One region of the Streptomyces sp. NPDC002386 genome, then DNA from elsewhere that is predicted to be linked to it. Evidence: predicted binding sites of a transcription regulator. Region 1 holds the regulator's gene; the other holds the start of a gene.
The links. Region 1 encodes HrcA, which represses chaperone genes, less so after heat shock. Its sites were predicted from a motif close to TTNGCACTCNGNNNNNCNGAGTGCNAA; they were not measured.

Region 1 (10,174 bases):
GCTGTCCCTGCTGAAGCAGGACGGCCTGGCGGCCTCACGGCGGGCCCTGGCGGACGGCCTCCTCCAGGAGGGCCCGTACGGCGCGGGCCGCGCCGTCCTGACCCTGCGCGGCCGCCTGCTGGCGGACGCGGTGGTACGGGACCTGGTGGACTGATCGCTCCGGCGCCCGGCGCCCGCGAGGGCGTCAGACCTCGCCGTCGCCCGTGACGAAGTCGATCAGTTCCTCCACCCGTCCCAGCAGATCCGGCTCCAGGTCCTTGTAGGACCGCACCCGGGACAGGATGTGCTGCCAGGCCGCGCCCGTGTTCTCCGGCCAGCCCAGGGACCGGCACACGCCGGTCTTCCAGTCCTGGCCGCGCGGGACGCGGGGCCAGGACCGGATGCCCAGAGCGGCGGGCTTCACCGCCTCCCAGACGTCGATGTACGGGTGCCCGACGACCAGCGCGTGCTCGCTCGTCACCGACTGGGCGATGCGCCACTCCTTCGTGCCCGGCACCAGGTGGTCCACCAGGACACCCAGCCGCGCGTCCGGGCCCGGCGCGAACTCCGCGACGATCGACGGCAGATCGTCCACGCCCTCCAGGTACTCCACGACCACGCCCTCGATGCGCAGGTCGTCGCCCCACACCTTCTCGACCAGCTCGGCGTCGTGCCGGCCCTCGACGTAGATGCGGCCGGCGCGGGCCACGCGCGCGCGTGCGCCGGGAACGGCCACCGAACCGGACGCCGTACGGGTGGGCCGCGCCGGACCCGACGGCGGCCGCACCAGGGTCACCACCCTGCCCTCCAGCAGGAAACCGCGCGGCTCCAGCGGGAACACCCGGTGCTTGCCGAAGCGGTCCTCCAGCGTCACCGTGCCCGCCTCGCAGCCGATCACCGCCCCGCAGAAACCGGTCCCGGGCTCCTCCACCACCAGTCCCGGCTCCGCCGCGACCTCCGGCACGGGCTGGGACTTCTTCCACGGCGGGGTCAGATCCGAGGTGTACTGGCGCATTCGGACGACGATAGGAGAACCGGCGGCCCTGTGCTCATGACACGCCGAAACGCGCCGCCAGCTCGTCCCGTTGACGCCGGACGAACGCCGCGTCCACCACCGCTCCGTGACCGGGCACGTACAGCGCGTCCTCACCGCCCAGGGACAGCAGGCGGTCGAGGGCGTCCGGCCAGCGGGACGGGACCGCGTCCGGGCCCGCCTGCGGCTCACCAGACTCCTCCACCAGGTCGCCGCAGAAGACGACCTCCGGGACGCCCGGCACCAGCACCGCCAGATCGTGGGCGGTGTGGCCCGGGCCCACGTTGGCCAGCAGCACCTGACGACCGTCGCCGAGGTCCAGCGTCCACTCGCCCGAGACCAGGCGCCGGGGCGGCGCCAGGGCGTCCACCGCCTCGTCGGCGTCCGGTATCGGCAGTCCGTTCCTGACCGCGTCCAGGCGCAGTTCCTCGCGCTCGTGCGCCAGCACCGCGTCCATGCCGACCGCCGCGTACACCTCGGCCCCCGCCAGGGCGGACGCCCCGAAGACGTGGTCGAAGTGGGGATGGGTGAGCGCGAGATGGGTCACACGGTGCCCGGTGAGCCGCTCCGCCCGCTTCCGCAGCCGCGCGCCCTCGGCGAGGCTCGATCCGGCGTCCACCATCAGCGCCGTGCCCGCCCCGAGCACCAGGCCCGCGGTGCAGTCCCAGCCGGGCAGCCGGCACCGCCCGACCCCGTCGGCCAACCGCTCCCATCCCAGCTCTTCCCAAGTCACGGTCATGACGCGACGCTAACGGTAGGACGGGGTACGGCGGGACCGACCTTGCCCAGTGAGTACCCCACGGCCGTACACTGGCCGGGTACCGCTGGCACTCGGACACGCAGAGTGCCAGGCGGACGACCGAGGGCCGAGCGGAAGACGTGCTGGAGGTGCGCGCGGATGCTGAGTGAACGCAGACTTCAGGTGCTGCGCGCCATCGTCCAGGACTACGTGGGCACCGAGGAGCCGGTCGGTTCCAAGGCGCTCACCGAGCGGCACAGTCTCGGCGTGTCCCCGGCGACCGTGCGCAACGACATGGCCGCCCTGGAGGACGAGGGATACATCGCCCAGCCGCACACCAGCGCCGGGCGCATCCCCACCGACAAGGGCTACCGGCTGTTCGTGGACAAGCTCGCGGGCGTCAAGCCGATGACGGGGCCCGAGCGCCGGGCGATCCAGAACTTCCTCGAGGGCGCCGTCGACCTCGACGACGTCGTCGCGCGCACGGTGCGGCTGCTCGCGCAGCTGACCCGGCAGGTCGCCGTCGTGCAGTACCCGTCCCTGACCCGGTCCACCGTGCGGCACGTGGAGCTGCTCTCGCTCGCCCCCGCGCGCGTGATGCTCGTGCTGATCACGGACACCGGCCGGGTCGAGCAGCGGATGGTGGACTGCCCGGCGCCGTTCGGGGAGACGGCCCTCGCCGACCTCAGGGCGAGGCTCAACAGCCGGGTCGCGGGCCGCCGGTTCACCGACGTGCCGCGCCTGGTCGAGGACCTCCCCGAGGCGTTCGACCACGAGGATCGCGGTACGGTCTCCACAGTGCTCTCCACTCTGCTGGAGACACTGGTCGAGGAGAACGAGGAGCGGCTGATGATCGGCGGCACGGCCAATCTCACCCGCTTCGGACATGACTTTCCCCTCACGATCCGCCCCGTCCTGGAGGCCCTCGAGGAGCAGGTCGTGCTCCTCAAGCTCCTCGGCGAGGCGAAGGACCCGGGCGTGATGGTGCGCATCGGGCACGAGAACGCACACGAGGGACTCAACTCCACGTCCGTCGTGTCGGTCGGCTACGGTTCGGGCGGCGAGGCGGTTGCCAAGCTCGGCGTGGTCGGACCGACCCGCATGGACTACCCGGGAACGATGGGAGCGGTACGCGCAGTGGCACGGTACGTCGGACAGATCCTGGCGGAGTCGTAAGTGGCCACGGACTACTACGCCGTTCTCGGCGTGCGCCGCGACGCGTCGCAGGATGAGATCAAGAAGGCGTTCCGTCGGCTCGCGCGCGAGCTGCACCCGGACGTCAACCCCGATCCGAAGACCCAGGAGCGGTTCAAGGAGATCAACGCCGCTTACGAGGTGCTGTCGGACCCGCAGAAGAAGCAGGTCTACGACCTCGGCGGCGACCCGCTCTCCCAGTCGGGCGGCGCGGGCGCGGGCGGCTTCGGGGCCGGTGGCTTCGGCAACTTCTCCGACATCATGGACGCGTTCTTCGGCACGGCGTCGCAGCGCGGGCCCCGCTCGCGCACGCGGCGCGGCCAGGACGCGATGATCCGGATCGACGTCGAGCTGGACGAGGCGGCCTTCGGCACGACCAAGGACATCCAGGTCGACACCGCGGTCGTCTGCAACACCTGCAGCGGCGAGGGCGCGGCTCCGGGCACGACCGCCCAGACGTGTGACATGTGCCGCGGCCGCGGTGAGGTGTCGCAGGTCACCCGGTCCTTCCTGGGCCAGGTCATGACCTCCCGCCCCTGCCCCCAGTGCCAGGGCTTCGGCACGGTCGTGCCGACCCCGTGCCCGGAGTGCGCGGGCGACGGCCGGGTGCGCTCCCGCCGCACCCTCACCGTGAAGATCCCGGCCGGTGTCGACAACGGCACCCGCATCCAGCTCGCCGGCGAGGGCGAGGTCGGCCCCGGCGGCGGTCCGGCCGGCGACCTCTACGTCGAGATCCACGAGCTGCCGCACTCGACGTTCCAGCGGCGCGGCGACGACCTGCACTGCACGGTCACCATCCCGATGACCGCGGCGGCTCTCGGCACCAAGGTCCCGCTGGAGACGCTGGACGGCCTGGAGGAGGTCGACATCCGGCCGGGCACGCAGTCCGGCCAGTCGATCCCGCTGCACACCCGGGGCGTCACGCATCTGCGCGGCGGCGGCCGGGGCGACCTGATCGTCCACGTCGAGGTCACCACCCCGACCAAGCTGGACCCCGAGCAGGAGCGGCTGCTGCGCGAGCTGTCGAAGCTGCGGGGCGAGGAGCGTCCGCAGGGGCAGTTCCAGCCGGGGCAGCAGGGGCTGTTCTCGCGGCTGAAGGACGCGTTCAACGGGCGCTGAGGGAGACGGGCCGAGCCCCTCGGCCCAGCCAGGGGGCCCGGCCCCCTGGCCCCCGGACCGGGCCCGCCCGCCGGCCCGGCCCACCGGGCCGGAAAATGGCATGTGCCAGGCGGGAACACCCGATTCGGCGCACCCCCCGGGACGTGACAACATGCGGTCATGTCCTCCGCACTGACCGATCTCTTCCCCCGGCCGATCGTGCAGGCTCCCATGGCGGGCGGCGTCTCCGTGCCGCAGCTCGCCGCGGCCGTGTCCGAGGCCGGCGGGCTCGGGTTCCTCGCCGCCGGGTACAAGACCGCCGACGGCATGTACCAGGAGATCAAGCAGCTGCGGGGACTCACGGGCCGGCCCTTCGGCGTGAACCTCTTCATGCCGCAGCCCGAACACCCCGGTGCGGGCACCGGCTCCACCGGAGCGGCCGGGGCCGCGCCCTTCGACGCCGGCGCCGTGGAGGTCTACACCCACCAGCTCGCGGGCGAGGCCGCCTGGTACGAGACCGAGCTGGGCGACCCGGACAGCGGCCGGGACGACGGCTACGACGCCAAGCTCGCCGTGCTGCTCGACGACCCGGTGCCGGTGGTCTCCTTCCACTTCGGGGTCCCGGCCCGTGAGGTCATCGACTCCCTGCACCGCGCCGGGACGTTCACCCTGGCCGCCGCCACCACCCCCGAGGAGGCGCGCGCGGTCGAGCGGGCCGGGGCCGACGCGGTGATCGCGCAGGGCACCGAGGCCGGCGGCCACCAGGGCACCCACCGGGACGTCCCCGAGAACGACGGCTCCGGCATCGGGCTGCTGTCGCTGCTCACGCAGGTCCGCGAGGCCGTGCGCATCCCGGTCGTCGCCGCCGGCGGCATCATGCGCGGCGCCCAGATCGCCGCCGTCCTCGCGGCGGGCGCGAGCGCCGCCCAGCTCGGCACGGCCTTCCTCGCCACCCCGGAGTCCGGGGCCCACGCCCTGCACAAACAGGCACTGACCAATCCGCTGTTCGCGCGCACCGAACTGACCCGCGCCTTCTCCGGCCGCCCGGCGCGCGGCCTGGTCAACCGCTTCCTGCGCGAGCACGGCCCCTACGCCCCCGCCGCCTACCCGGAGGTCCACCACGTGACGGCGCCGCTGCGCAAGGCCGCCGCCAAGGCCGGTGACGCGCAGGGCATGGCGCTGTGGGCGGGCCAGGGGCACCGGCTGGCCCGGGAACTGCCGGCCGCGCAGTTGGTGGAGGTGCTGACGGCCGAGCTCGCCGCGGCCCGGACGGAGCTGTCGGCCGGGGGTGACGCGCGATGACCGCGCCGGTGTTCGTCGTCGACTCGCTCGAGGGTGTGGGCCCGGGCTCGGTCATCGACGTGGAGGGACCCGAGGGCCGGCACGCCGTCTCGGTGCGGCGGCTGCAGCCCGGTGAGGAAGTCGTGATCACCGACGGCCGGGGCCGGGGAGCCTCCGGGGTCGTCGTCAGCACCTCGGGCAAGGACCACATGTCCGTCGAGGCCCGCGCGTTCCCGGCGGAGCCCGAACACAGCCCTCGCATCACCGTCGTCCAGGCCCTCCCGAAGGGCGACCGCGGTGAACTGGCCGTGGAGATGATGACCGAGACGGGCGTCGACGCGATCGTGCCCTGGCAGGCCGCGCGCTGCATCACCCAGTGGAAGGGCGACCGCGGGCAGAAGGCCCTCGCGAAGTGGCGCGCCACCGCCCGCGAGGCCGGCAAGCAGTCCCGCCGCCTCCGCTTCCCCGAGGTCGCGGACGCCGCGACGACCCGACAGGTCGCCGCCCTGCTCGCCGCGGCCGACTTCGCCGCCGTGCTCCACTCGGACTTCGAGCACGACAGCACCCCCCTCGCCACCGCCGAACTCCCCGGGCAGGGCGAGATCGTGCTGGTCGTGGGACCCGAAGGAGGCGTGGCCCGCGACGAGTTGGCGCTCTTCGAGGAGGCGGGCGCCAAGCCGTGCGTGCTGGGCCCCACGGTGTTGCGCACCTCCACCGCCGGCACCGCCGCGGCGGCCCTCCTGCTGGGCCGCACCGGCCGCTGGTCCTGAGCGCCGGGGGACAGTCATGGAACTCGCCCAAGTCCGGCTCCTCGTGAGCGACTTCGCGGCCTGCTACCGCTTCTACGCCGACGTCCTCGGCCTCAGGCCGCAGTCCGGGACCGGCGAGGGACCGTACGAGAAGTTCAGCCCGCACGCCGGCTCGGCCGGGATCGCGCTGCAGGACCGCGCGATGATGGCCGGGGTCCTGGCGGAGCTGGGCGGGACGGCCACCGGGCACCGCTCCCTGGTCGTGCTGCGCGTGGACGACCTCGACGCGTACTGCGCGCAGATCACCGACCGGGGCGCGACCGTGCTGCACGGGCCGGCCCCGATGACCGACCGCATGCGCGTGGCCCACCTCAAGGACCCGGAGGGCAACGTGGTGGAACTCCAGGAATGGCTCCTCCTGCGCGGTTGACGGCCGGGGCGCGCGGCGGCCGCCGCTGCCCGAACGGGTGAGTGGCCGTATGCGGCCTTCCGTCCGTGGAGCGGCGGTGGCACGCTGCCCTGCATGGGGGCATCGAGGCGGATTCGGCGCCGGCCGCGGATCGTGCGCGGTGCGGCCGTGGCGGGGCTCGTGGTGCTGGGCGCGGGCGCGGTGGTGGCGTGTCAGCCGGGGGACCTGAGTTCGGCCTCGGCCGCGTACACCACCGACAGCACCGCGACCGCCGAGCTGAAGCGGCGGCACGTGGACGTGAGCTGGCTCACCTGCACCGGCGACTACGGCGGCAAGGGCGGTGCCACGGCCCGCAGTTCGCCCTCGCCGACGCAGAGCACCGTCGTGTCCGTCGACTGCCAGGGGCAGACCAGGGACGGGCGGCGGATCACGGTCGAGGGGAAGGTGACCCGGGCCGTGGACGGGGCCTGTGTGCGCGGTGATCTGACGGCCAGGGTCGGCGGCAGGCAGGTGTTCCGGGTCAGCGGGCTCGGCGACTGCGACGCCACGCCCGGTCCGACGTACCGGCCGCCCACCCAGCGGGGCGGGCAGCCGACCGTCACCGTGACCGTGACGCGGACCATCTGGTGCACGAACGACCCGGGTTGCCGGCCCGTGGAGGGCAAGTGATCGGAACCGGGAGCGGGGGACACCGGTCGCTGCGTACAGTGACGGGGTGACTCAGGCGGCTTCGACGGCATCCTCCGGCTACCTCCGATTCCCGCACCCGCACGGCGACTTGGTGACCTTCGTCGCCGAGGACGACGTCTGGCTGGCCCCCCTCGACGGCGGGCGTGCCTGGCGGGTCAGCGCCGACAACGTGCCGGTGAACCACCCCCGCGTCTCACCCGACGGCACCGCCGTCGCCTGGACCTCCACCCGCGACGGCGCCCCCGAGGTGCACCTAGCCCCGGTGGCGGGCGGCCCCGCCAGGCGGCTGACGCACTGGGGAAGCGCGCGGACCCAGGTGCGCGGCTGGACGCCGGACGGCCGGGTGCTCGCGCTCAGCACCGAGGGCCAGGCGAGCCTGCGCCGGAGCTGGGCCCGGGCGGTCCCGCTCGACGGCGGACCGGCCACCACCCTGCCGTACGGTCCGGTCGGCGATGTCGCCCACGGCCCGCACACGGTGCTGCTGTCCGCGCCGATGGGGCGCGAGGCCGCCTGGTGGAAGCGGTACCGGGGCGGCACGGCGGGCAAGCTGTGGATCGACCGTGAGGGCGACGGCGAGTTCGTCCGGCTGCACGAGGAGCTGGACGGCAACATCGAGTACCCGCTGTGGGCCGGCGACCGGATCGCGTTCCTCTCCGACCACGAGGGCACCGGCGCGCTCTACTCCTCCCTCGCCGACGGCTCCGACCTGCGCCGGCACACCCCGCTGGAGGGCTTCTACGCCCGGCACGCCGCCACCGACGGCACCCGGGTCGTCTACTCCCGCGCCGGTGAACTCTGGCTGCTGGACGACCTGGACGGCGCCGAACCGCGCCCGCTGGACATCCGGCTCGGCGGACCGCGCGTGGACCTCCAGCCGTTCCCGGTGAACGCCTCCCACTGGTTCGGCACCGCCGCCCCCGACCACACCGCGCGCGGCAGCGCGGTCGCCGTGCGCGGCGCCGTCCACTGGGTCACCCACCGCTCCGGCCCCGCCCGGGCGCTCGCCGCCCAGCCGGGCGTGCGGACCCGGCTGCCGCGCACCTTCCGCTCGGAGGGCGAGGAGTGGGTGGTGTGGGTGACGGACGCCGAGGGCGAGGACGCCCTGGAGTTCGCGCCCGCCACCGGCGCCGCACTCGGTACGCCCCCGCGCCGGCTCGCGGCCGGACAGCTCGGCCGCGTCCTGGAACTGGCCATGGCACCCGACGGCAGCCGGGCCGCCGTCGCCGCGCACGACGGGCGGCTGCTGCTGGTCGAGCGGGAGACCGGTGAGGTGCGCGAGGTGACCCGCAGCGAGCACGGCGACGTCCACGGCCTCGCCTTCTCACCCGACTCCGGCTGGCTCGCCTGGGCCCACCCCGGGCCCCTGCCCCTCTCCCAGCTCCGCCTCGCCAACACCACCGACCTGTCGGTCACCGAGGCGACCCCGCTGCGGTTCCAGGACTACGCGCCCGCCTTCACCCTGGACGGCAAGCACCTCGCCTTCCTCTCCAGCCGCTCCTTCGACCCGGTCTACGACGAGCACGTCTTCGACCTGGCCTTCGTGGAGGGCGTCCGGCCGCACCTGATCACCCTGGCCGCGACCACCCCGTCGCCGTTCGGGCCGCAGCGGCACGGCCGGCCCTTCGGCACCCCCGACAAGGACGAGACGCCGGACAGCGAGGGCACCCCGGCGACCCGGATCGACCTCGACGGCCTCGCCGACCGCATCGTGCCCTTCCCGGTCGAGGCCGCCCGCTACTCCAACCTGCGCGCGGCCAGGGACGGGGTGCTCTGGCTGCGCCACCCGGTGCGCGGCGTCCTCGGCGCGGGCCGCGCCACGCCCGACGCCCCCGACCCCAAGACCCGCCTGGAGCGCTACGACCTCGCCCAGCAGCGCCTGGAACACCTCGCCGCCGACGCCGACCACTTCGAGGTCAGCGGCGACGGCAGGCGGGTGCTGCTGTGGAGCGACGGCCGGCTCAGGGTCGTACCCGCCGACCGGCACGCCTCCGACGACGAGGGCGGCGACTCGAACATCGTCGTCGACCTCACCCGGATCCGGCAGACCGTCGACCCGGTCGCCGAATGGCGGCAGATGTACGACGAGACGGGCCGCATCATGCGGGACAACTTCTGGCGGGCCGACATGGGCGGCGTCGACTGGGACGGCGTCCTCGACCGGTACCGGCCCGTCCTCGACCGCCTCGCCACCCACGACGACCTGGTGGACCTGCTCTGGGAGGTGCAGGGCGAGCTCGGCACCTCGCACGCCTACGTCACCCCGCGCGGCGGCTTCGGCGACGGCGCCCGGCAGGGGCTGCTCGGCGCCGACATCTCCCGCCATGAGGACGGCGGCTGGCGCGTCGACCGCATCCTGCCCTCGGAGACCTCCGACCCCGACGCCCGTTCCCCGCTGGCCGCGCCCGGCGTCGCCGTGCGCCCCGGGGACGCGATCGTCGCGGTCGCCGGGCAGCCGGTCGACCCGGTCACCGGCCCCGGCCCGCTGCTCACCGGCACGGCCGGCAAACCCGTCGAGCTGACCGTCTCCCCGGCCGGCGGCGGCGATCTGCGGCACGTGGTCGTGGTCCCGCTCGCGGACGAGGAGCCCCTGCGCTACCACGCCTGGGTCGCCGGACGCCGCGCCCACGTCCACGAGCGGTCCGGCGGCCGGCTCGGCTATCTGCACGTGCCCGACATGCAGGCGCCCGGCTGGGCCCAGATCCACCGCGACCTGCGCATCGAGGTGGCCCGCGAGGGGCTGGTCGTCGACGTCCGGGAGAACCGCGGCGGCCACACCTCCCAGCTCGTCGTGGAGAAGCTGGCCCGGCGCATCGTCGGCTGGGACCTGCCGCGCGGGATGCGGCCCGAGAGCTACCCGAGGGACGCCCCGCGCGGGCCCGTCGTCGCCGTCGCCAACGAGTTCTCCGGTTCCGACGGGGACATCGTCAACGCGGCGATCCGCGCCCTCGGCATCGGTCCGGTCGTCGGCACCCGCACCTGGGGCGGGGTCATCGGCATCGACA
Region 2 (10,174 bases), on a different contig from region 1:
ATGCCGTCCCGGATCGGGTTGACCAGGGCCACGTCCGCGAGCCGGTAGGCGGCCAGGGAGCGGGCGAAGTCGTCCTTGACGTGCAGCACCACCGGCGTCCAGCCGGGCGTCCCGAAACGGGAGTTGATCTCGTCCGCGACCCTCTGCACCTCGGCCGTGTAGTCGCGGTAGACCGCGAGGTCCTGCCGCGAGGGGTAGGCGAACGCGAGGTGCACCACCCGCTCGCGCCACTCGGGGCGGGCCTCCAGGAGCTGCCGGTACGCGAGCAGTCCGCGCACGATGTTCTTGGACAGCTCGGTGCGGTCCACCCGGACGACGGTCCGGCGCCCCTCGCCGATCTCCGCGCGCAGCGCCGCCATCCGCTCGTCCACGTCCGGCCGGTGCGCCCGCTCGCGCAGGAAGTCCGCGTCCGCGCCGAGCCCGTGCACCCCGATCCGGGTCCCGGACGGGATGCCGGGGCCGAGCACCGCGTGGCAGCAGTCGGTGAACGCGTCCGCCCAGCGCCTGGTCAGGAACGCCGCCCGGTCCGCACCGAGGATGCCGGTCAGCAGCTCGGCGGCGATGTCGTCGGGCAGCAGCCGGAAGTAGTCCGGCGGGGCCCACGGGGTGTGCGAGAAGTGGCCGATGCGCAGGTCGGGGCGGAGCTGGCGGAGCATCCGCGGGGCGAGGGCCAGGTGGTAGTCCTGGATGAGCACCGCGGCTCCCTCGGCCGCCTCCTGCGCCAGCGCCTCGGCGAACGCCCGGTTGTACGCCTGGTACGAGGCCCACTGGCGGCGGAACTCCGCGTCGAAGACCGGCTCCAGCGGGGTCTGGTACAGCATGTGGTGGACGAACCAGAGCGCCGAGTTGGCGATGCCGTTGTAGGCGTCGGCGAACACGGTCGCGTCGATGTCGAGCATCCGCACCCGCTGCTCGCCGGTGTCCTCGGCCGGCAGCGGACCTCCGCCCGCCCGCCGTACCGCCTCCCGGTCGCCGTCGCCGAGCGCGGCGCAGACCCACACCGCGTCGTGGTCCGGCCCGATGGCCGACAGCCCCGAGACCAGCCCGCCCCCGCCCCGTCTGGCGCTCAGCGAGCCGTCCTCGAGCACCTCGTACGAAACCGGGCCGCGGTTGGACGCGACCAGCACCTCAGCACCCTGCGTTGAAGCCATGATTCTCAACCTAGCCCGGCCCGGAAACGCTCAAACGTACGCTCCGCCCCGGAAGGGGGCTGTATACAGCCGTTCTTCCGCGTTCAACGCGCCGCACGCCCGTGGCTCAGGCCACCTTGCGGTGCGCGTACTCGGCGATCTCCACCATCGGCGGCCGCTCCTCGGTGTCCACCGGGTAGGTGCGCGGCTCGAACCCGTCCTCGCCCCGTTCGAACTGGGTGAGCGAGGGCCGTACGAGGTGGCCGCGGGCCAGCCGGAGCTGGGCGGTGCGGTAGATGGCCGCGGCCATCCGGCCGAGCGCCTGCCCGTCCTGGTGCCGGTGCCTGCGCACCCCCACGTCCACCTGGGCCAGCGCGTCCAGCCCCACCAGGTGCAGCGCGTCCACCAGCATGCCCAGCTCCACACCGTAGCCCACCGGGAACGGAAGCTGCTCCAGCAGCGAGCGGCGGGCCGCGTACTCCCCGCCCAGCGGCTGCACGAAGCCGGCGAGCTGCGGCCAGTGCATGTTCAGCAGCGGGCGGGCCATCAGCTCGGTGACCCGGCCGCCCTGCCCGGCGGCGGCCGGGCCGGAGGCGCGCCCGCCGGGCACGGTGAGCGGGCGGTCGTACATCGCCTTGACCAGGTCGACGTCCGGGTCGGTGAGCAGCGGGCCGACGATGCCGAGGACGAAGTCGGAGGAGAACTCCCTCAGGTCGGCGTCGACGAAACAGACGATGTCCCCGCTCGTCGCCAGCAGCGAGCGCCACAGCACCTCGCCCTTGCCGGGGACGGCCGGTATGCGCGGCAGGACGCTGTCGCGGTGCACCACCCGGGCGCCCGCCGCGGCGGCGACCTGAGCGGTGCGGTCGGTGGAGCCGGAGTCGACGACGACGATCTCGTCGACCAGCGGAGCCTGCCGCACGAGGTCGTGACGGATGACGGCGACGATGTCGCCGACCGTCTCCTCCTCGTTGAGCGCGGGCAGGACGACGGAGACGGACTGCCCGGTGCGCTGCTTGGCGGCCAGGACTCCGTGCAGCGGGCGGTCGGCCACGGACCAGGAGCGGGTGGCCAGCCAGCGCTCGACTTCTTCCAGCACGGTCTGCGGCTCCTCACTGTCGTGATCACACCTGTTGAGGGGGGTGATGCATCTCGCGGTTCGGACGACTATCTCAACTGTCCCGGCCGTCGGTTACAGTCTTGAACAACGCCGATGACCATCGCATGTCGGGGGTCTCCCGGCGTTCACAACCGAATACCGCTCATCCAGAGGGGCAGAGGGACACGGCCCGATGAAGCCCCGGCAACCCCCCTGAGCCGCACTCGTTTCGCGCGAGGCTCCCGGCCAGGGAAGGTGCCAAATCCGTCTCACGGCGAGATGCGTCGTGAGGAAGATGAGGAGAAAGGGCCTCGCCTCCATGGCTGTGCAGACAGTTGCAAGCACCAGCAATCCCGCCGTCGATCTCGGCCCCGCCGCTGCCCTGAGCTGTCGCGAGTGCGGCCACCGGGTACCCCTCGGACCGGTCTTCGCGTGCGAGGAGTGTTTCGGCCCGCTGGAGATCGCCTACGACTTCTCCGCCTACGACGCCGAAGAGCTGCGCCGGCGCATCGAGGCGGGTCCCGCGAACATCTGGCGCTACGCGCCGCTGCTGCCCGTCCCCGCCGACGTGGCCGACAAGCCGAACCTGAACCCGGGCTGGACCAAGCTCGTCAAGGCCGACAACCTGGCCCGCGAGCTGGGCGTCACCGGCGGCCTGTACGTGAAGGACGACTCCGGCAACCCCACGCACTCCTTCAAGGACCGCGTCGTCGCCCAGGCCCTGGAGGCCGCCCGCGCCTTCGGCTTCACCACCCTGTCCTGCTCCTCCACCGGCAACCTCGCCGGCGCGGTCGGCGCCGCCGCCGCCCGGGCCGGCCTCCGCTCCTGCGTGTTCATCCCGCACGACCTGGAGCAGGGCAAGGTCGTCATGGCCGCGATCTACGGCGGCGAGCTCGTCGGCATCGAGGGCAACTACGACGACGTGAACCGGTTCTGCTCCGAGCTGATCGGCGACCCGGCCGGCGAGGGCTGGGGCTTCGTCAACGTAAACCTGCGGCCGTACTACGCGGAGGGCTCCAAGACCCTGGCGTACGAGGTCTGCGAGCAGCTCGGCTGGCGGCTGCCGGACCAGATCGTGGTCCCGATCGCCTCCGGCTCCCAGCTCACGAAGATCGACAAGGGTCTCCAGGAGCTGATCAGGCTCGGCCTGGTCGAGGACCGGCCGTACAAGATCTTCGGTGCCCAGGCCGAGGGCTGCTCGCCGGTGTCGACCGCGTACAAGGCGGGCCACGACGTCGTACGGCCGCAGAAGCCGGACACCATCGCCAAGTCCCTCGCCATCGGCAACCCGGCCGACGGGCCGTACGTCCTGGACATCGCCCGCCGCACCGGCGGAGCGGTGGAGGACGTGACGGACGCGGAGGTCGTGGACGCGATCAAGCTGCTGGCCCGGACCGAGGGCATCTTCGCGGAGACGGCCGGCGGCGTGACCGTCGGCGTCACCCGCAAGCTGCTCAAGGAGGGCGTGCTGAACCCGGCGAAGACCACGGTCGTCCTCAACACCGGCGACGGCCTCAAGACCCTCGACGCGGTGGCCGGCACCGGGCTGACCGCCACCATCCGCCCGAACCTGGACTCCTTCCGAGAGGCTGGCCTCGCATGAGCGTGACCGTTCGCATCCCCACCATCCTGCGCACCTACACCGGCGGGCAGGCCGAGGTCGCCGCCGAGGGCGCGAACCTCGCCGAGGTCATCGAGAACCTGGAGGCGAACCACACCGGGATCGCCGCCCGGGTGCTGGACGACCAGGGCAAGCTGCGCCGTTTCGTCAATGTGTACGTCAACGACGACGATGTCCGTTTCGAGCAGGGGCTGCAGACCGCGACTCCGGACGGCGCCGGTGTCTCCATCATTCCGGCCGTCGCCGGCGGCTGACAGAATGACCGATCATTACCTTCGGTAACTCCGGTTACCGATTGTTCATCGAATGGCCTCCCCCGTGAGAGAAACGGAGGGGGCCATTCTGTGTGATTGAGCGCGGTAGAGTTGGGGAACCCGCTCCCGGACCGCGGTTCGGGAGTCTTGGATTCACCGCGGTGCACCCGACAAGAAGTAGCCAAAGTGTGGGTGCTTTCTGCGGCTTTTGCGCATTTTATGGGGCCCGACTTGCCCTGAATTCGGGCGAATTCACGCTACATTCCGGACCGTTCGCGTCCATATTTCTCGTCCGATTGACCTGTTGCAGACGGCAGTTGGGCAGATACATTCAGCGGCGGTCGACGCGTTCCGGCGCACGCCCCCGTCCAATGGGGGGTGAGGTCTGACCCGGGTCCGCGAAGTGCGGATCTGTGCAAGGGCCAGTAATAGGGGAGTTAGGCATGGCTCAGGGCACCGTCAAGTGGTTCAACGCGGAGAAGGGGTACGGCTTCATCGCGGTCGACGGTGGTGCGGACGTATTCGTCCACTACAGCGCCATTCAGATGGACGGCTACCGCACCCTTGAAGAGGGCCAGCGGGTGGAGTTCGAGATCTCGCAGGGCCAGAAGGGCCCGCAGGCCGACATGGTTCGCCTCAGCGCCTGAACGTTTCTTGTACGAAGGGCCCGCACCTCGCACAGGGTGCGGGCCCTTCGCCGCGCCCGGGCCCTGTTCGCGGGTGGCTGACGACGGCGCCCGTACCCCGGGAGGCGCTTGCACTCGACCATGCCGAGTGCTAATCATTGCGTTAGCACTCTGAAGGTGAGAGTGACAGTGAGGACCGGGTCGGTGAGGCCCGCAGGCCAAGTGGGGCAAGGAACCACGCGGCCGGCGAGCCGTCCGTCGCGGGCGCGGGCGCGGTCCGAAGGAATCACCCCCAGTCCTGGAGGGACCACTTCACATGGCCAAGATCATCGCGTTCGACGAGGAGGCGCGGCGCGGCCTCGAGCGCGGCATGAACCAGCTCGCGGACGCCGTCAAGGTGACGCTCGGCCCCAAGGGCCGCAACGTCGTCCTCGAGAAGAAGTGGGGCGCCCCCACGATCACCAACGATGGTGTCTCCATCGCCAAGGAGATCGAGCTCGAGGACCCGTACGAGAAGATCGGCGCCGAGCTGGTCAAGGAAGTCGCCAAGAAGACGGACGACGTCGCCGGTGACGGTACGACCACCGCGACCGTGCTCGCCCAGGCCCTGGTCAAGGAAGGCCTGCGCAACGTCGCCGCCGGCGCCAACCCGATGGCCCTGAAGCGCGGTATCGAGAAGGCCGTCGAGGCCGTCTCCGCCGCCCTGCTGGAGCAGGCGAAGGACGTCGAGACCAAGGAGCAGATCGCCTCCACCGCGTCCATCTCCGCCGCCGACACCCAGATCGGCGAGCTGATCGCCGAGGCCATGGACAAGGTCGGCAAGGAAGGCGTCATCACCGTCGAGGAGAGCAACACCTTCGGTCTCGAGCTCGAGCTCACCGAGGGCATGCGCTTCGACAAGGGCTACATCTCCGCCTACTTCGCGACCGACATGGAGCGCATGGAGGCGTCGCTCGAGGACCCGTACATCCTCATCGCCAACTCCAAGATCGGCTCCGTCAAGGACCTGCTCCCGCTGCTGGAGAAGGTCATGCAGTCGGGCAAGCCGCTGCTGATCATCGCCGAGGACGTCGAGGGCGAGGCCCTGTCGACCCTGGTGGTCAACAAGATCCGCGGCACCTTCAAGTCCGTCGCCGTCAAGGCCCCGGGCTTCGGCGACCGCCGCAAGGCCATGCTCGGCGACATCGCCATCCTCACGGGCGGCGAGGTCATCTCCGAGGAGGTCGGCCTCAAGCTGGAGAACGCGACCCTGGACCTCCTGGGCCGCGCCCGCAAGGTCGTCATCACCAAGGACGAGACCACCATCGTCGACGGTGCCGGCTCCTCGGAGCAGGTCAACGGCCGCGTGAACCAGATCCGCGCCGAGATCGAGAACAGCGACTCGGACTACGACCGCGAGAAGCTGCAGGAGCGCCTGGCGAAGCTCGCCGGCGGTGTCGCGGTCATCAAGGCCGGTGCCGCCACCGAGGTGGAGCTCAAGGAGCGCAAGCACCGCATCGAGGACGCCGTCCGCAACGCGAAGGCCGCCGTCGAGGAGGGCATCGTCGCCGGTGGTGGCGTGGCCCTGCTGCAGGCCTCCCAGGTCTTCGAGAAGCTGGAGCTCGAGGGTGACGAGGCGACCGGCGCCCAGGCCGTGAAGCTCGCGCTCGAGGCCCCGCTGAAGCAGATCGCCGTCAACGCCGGCCTCGAGGGCGGTGTCGTGGTGGAGAAGGTGCGCAACCTGACCCCGGGCCACGGCCTGAACGCCGCGACCGGCGAGTACGTCGACCTGGTCGCCGAGGGCATCATCGACCCGGCGAAGGTGACCCGTTCCGCGCTGCAGAACGCCGCCTCCATCGCCGCGCTGTTCCTCACCACCGAGGCCGTCATCGCCGACAAGCCGGAGAAGGCCGCCGCGGCCGCTCCGGGCGGCATGCCGGGCGGTGACATGGACTTCTGATCCCGCGCGGATCGGCCTGTCCTTTCCGAGGGCGGTACCCCCTGTCGCAAGGCAGGGGGTACCGCCCTCGGGCGTGTCAGGGGTCACAGGACTCCCCGGCCGCGAGCGGAATGTGCGACAGTCGCTGGGAGGTTCCTTAAGGAGCTGCAACAATGCGTGCGCACATACCAACCGGTCTATCGAGTCGTTCCCGAGGAGTCCCCACGTGACCGTCACGCCGCCCCCCGCCTCCCGCGCGGCCCAGATCCTCTCCCGCCCGATCACGCTGGGCGGCCTCACCGTGCCGAACCGCATCGTGATGGCGCCGATGACCCGGATGTTCTCCCCGGGCGGCGTCCCCGGCGACGACGTGGTGTCGTACTACGCCCGGCGCGCCGCCGCGGGTGTCGGCCTCATCGTCACCGAGGGCACCTACGTCGGCCACGAGTCGGCCGGCGGCAGCAGCCGTGTGCCGCGGTTCCACGGCGAGGAGCAGCTCGCCGGCTGGGCCAAGGTCGTCGAGGCGGTGCACCAGGCGGGCGGCACCATCGTGCCGCAGCTCTGGCACATCGGCACGGTCCGCAAGCAGGGCCAGAACCCGCACCCGGACGCCCCCTCCCACGGCCCCTCCGGCCTGCGCGTGGACGGCACCGACGACGCCACCCCCATGACCCAGGACGACATCGACGCCGTCATCGAGGCGTTCGCCCGGGCCGCGGCCGACGCCGAGCGCATCGGCTTCGACGGCGTGGAGCTGCACGGCGCCCACGGCTACCTGCTCGACCAGTTCCTGTGGGAGGGCACCAACCGCCGCACCGACGCCTACGGCGGCGACCCGGTCGCCCGGACCACCTTCGCCGCGCAGATCGTGGCGGCCGTCCGCGCCGCGGTCTCCCCGGACTTCCCGGTCATCTTCCGCTTCTCGCAGTGGAAGCAGGAAGCCTACGACGCCCGTCTCGCCGAGACCCCCGAGGAGCTGGAGGCGATCCTCGCCCCGCTGGTCGCCGCCGGCGTCGACGTCTTCCACGCCTCCACCCGCCGCTACTGGCTCCCCGAGTTCGAGGGCTCCGACCTGAACCTCGCCGGCTGGACGAAGAAGCTCACCGGCAAGCCGGTCATCAGCGTCGGCTCGGTCGGCCTCGACGGCGACTTCATCAGCGCCTTCCAGGGCGAGGGCTCCCCGGTCAAGGGCATCGACAACCTGCTGGACCGCCTGGAGGACGAGGAGTTCGACATGGTCGCCGTCGGCCGCGCCCTGCTCCAGGACCCCGAGTGGGCGGCGAAGGTGCTCGGCGACCGCTTCGACGAGCTGAAGCCGTACGACGCGGCGGCGCTGCAGACCCTCAGCTGAGGTGCGCGCGGGGACGCCCAGTGCTGTGGCCGGAAAGGTTTGCCGGGAAGCTCGCGGCGTCCGGTGCGGTGCATCGCAAGGCGGAGCATGGCCCGCGTACCGGATGTACTCGGGTGATGCGACAACGCGGCGAGGTGCCGTGCCGGGCGTCGCGAGCCGGTGAACCTTTCCGGTCGCAGCGCTAGAGGTTGCCCATCGGCTCGATGTCGACCTGGACGGGCGTCCCCCACACGCGCAGCACCTCGTAGTCGGTGAACTCGTGCACCAGCCGGTACGCCATCGCCGGCCGGGACCCGCGGCGCTGGGCGGCGAGATACGCCTCGGCCTCCCGCCGGTCCCGCCGGGGCGTGCCGCAGAGCTGCCACTCCCGGCCGTTCCACGCCTCCGGCAGCCACCGCTGCTGCGGCTGGGGGCGGTCGGCGCGGACGCCGTAGCGCGAGGGCGCGCCTCCCGACGCCTCCCCGGCCTGCGCCCGGCCCCCGCCCTGGTACTCCGAGCGCCGTGCGGCCCGTCGGCGGGTCTCGCACAGCAGGCACAGATCGGGCGCGCTCTTGTCGACGGGCCCGTGCGGATGCTCGGGACACCGGGTGCTGGGCGCCCCCGCCCCCACGGTCTCGTCGAGCAGGTCCAGGGCGCGCCGCAGATCGGCCTTGACCTCGTGCAGCCGGGCGTCCGGGGTGTCGGCGGACAGGGTGTCCCCGTGCTCCCCGAGCACTCTGAGAGCACGTCCGAGGGCGGTGAGCTGGGCGTGGTTCATGTCGGTCCGCGCAGTCCTTCGGCTTCTTCCGGGTCCAGGGTGGTGCCGGCCGGGGCCGGCAGTTCGACGGTAACGCCCCGGCGGCGGCTCCACGCCCCCTCCGGGGCTCCGGTCAGGTCGCCGTCGCCCCCAGCGCCGCGCGCAGATGGCCGGCGGAGTCCGCCAGGCGGCGGGCGGCCGTGGGGCCGTCGACACCGGCGAGGACGATCAGGATCGCGTTCTTCACCTCGCCGCCGGCCTCGGTGAGCGCCCGCTCGATCTCCTCGTCGGGGGCCCCGGTGGCCAGGGACACGATGCGGCGGGAGCGGGCCCGCAGCTTGGCGTTGGAGGCCCGGACGTCGACCATCAGGTTCCCGTACGTCTTCCCCAGCCGGATCATGGTGATCGTCGACAGCATGTTGAGCACCAGCTTCTGGGCCGTGCCGGCCTTCAACCGGGTGGAGCCGGTGAGCAGTTCGGGCCCGACGATGACCTCGATGCCGTGCTCGGCGGCGGCCGCGAGCGGGCTGTGCTCGTTGCAGGACAGGCCGACGGTCAGGGCGCCGAGCGCGCGGGCGTGCTCGACCGCGCCGACGGCGTACGGGGTGCGGCCGGAGGCGGAGACGCCGACCACGCTGTCCTCGGGGCGGATCTTCAGCGCGTCGAGGTCCTCGCGCGCCAGTCCCGCCGAGTCCTCGGCGCCCTCGACCGAGGTGACCATCGCCTCGGGGCCGCCCGCGATCAGGCCGGCGACCTGACCGGGCTCGGTGTTGAAGGTGGGCGGGCACTCGGAGGCGTCGAGGACGCCGAGCCGCCCGGCGGTGCCCGCGCCGGCGTAGACCAGGCGCCCGCCGCGGGCCATGCGCTCGGCCACGGCGTCGATGGCGGCGGCGATCTGCGGCAGCCGCGCGGCGACCGCGGCGGGCACGCCCGCGTCCTCGCCGTTCATGAGGCGTGCGATGTCGAGGGTGGGCAGCCGGTCGATCTCCGCGAGTTCCGGCCGGAAGGCTTCGGTGGTGAGGGACTCCAGCTCGTTGCGCAGGTCATGGGAGGTCATGGGGGGTGGCTCTCTCCGATTCGCGTGCTTGCACTCACCTGGGGGTGGAGCGGTGCCGGTGCGCCAGCGCCTCGTAGGACGCGGCCAGCGCGGGCGCCGCGCTCTCGTACGTCCGCTGTGCCACCCCGACGAACAGGCAGTCCACCACCAGCAGCTGACTCGTCCGGGAGGACATCGCGGCGGGCCGCAGCTCCGTCTCCCGTGACGTGGACGTCGTCAGCACGTGGTCGGCGTACTGCGTCACCGGCGAGTCGGGCCTGCCGGTGATGGCGACGGTGGTCGCCCCGCGGTCGAACGCGACCCGGAGCGGCTCGATGACGTCGCCGGTGGAACCCGAGTGGGTGATGGCGATCGCCACGTCACCCGAGCGCAGTTGCACCGC

Region 2: the regulator HrcA is predicted to act here: its motif matches at 4,859-4,885, upstream of groL (chaperonin GroEL).

Annotation. Positions count from the first base shown of each region.
Region 1 covers NZ_JBSFBX010000001.1:386,912-397,085, reverse strand. The annotation lists gene hemW (radical SAM family heme chaperone HemW) at 1-154, shown strand, start outside; gene ACWCPN_RS01790 (DUF3097 domain-containing protein) at 185-994, opposite strand; gene ACWCPN_RS01785 (MBL fold metallo-hydrolase) at 1,029-1,751, opposite strand; gene hrcA (heat-inducible transcriptional repressor HrcA) at 1,911-2,927, shown strand; gene dnaJ (molecular chaperone DnaJ) at 2,928-4,064, shown strand; gene ACWCPN_RS01770 (nitronate monooxygenase) at 4,224-5,345, shown strand; gene ACWCPN_RS01765 (16S rRNA (uracil(1498)-N(3))-methyltransferase) at 5,342-6,094, shown strand; gene ACWCPN_RS01760 (VOC family protein) at 6,111-6,503, shown strand; gene ACWCPN_RS01755 (hypothetical protein) at 6,597-7,151, shown strand; gene ACWCPN_RS01750 (S41 family peptidase) at 7,198-10,174, shown strand, end outside.
Region 2 covers NZ_JBSFBX010000003.1:139,358-149,531, forward strand. The annotation lists gene ACWCPN_RS07775 (alpha,alpha-trehalose-phosphate synthase (UDP-forming)) at 1-1,151, opposite strand, end outside; gene ACWCPN_RS07780 (glucosyl-3-phosphoglycerate synthase) at 1,258-2,229, opposite strand; SAM riboswitch class I at 2,390-2,531, shown strand; gene thrC (threonine synthase) at 2,549-3,832, shown strand; gene ACWCPN_RS07790 (MoaD/ThiS family protein) at 3,829-4,104, shown strand; gene ACWCPN_RS07795 (cold-shock protein) at 4,548-4,751, shown strand; gene groL (chaperonin GroEL) at 5,047-6,669, shown strand; gene ACWCPN_RS07805 (NADH:flavin oxidoreductase) at 6,875-7,999, shown strand; gene ACWCPN_RS07810 (hypothetical protein) at 8,181-8,756, opposite strand; gene murQ (N-acetylmuramic acid 6-phosphate etherase) at 8,869-9,792, opposite strand; gene ACWCPN_RS07820 (MurR/RpiR family transcriptional regulator) at 9,827-10,174, opposite strand, start outside.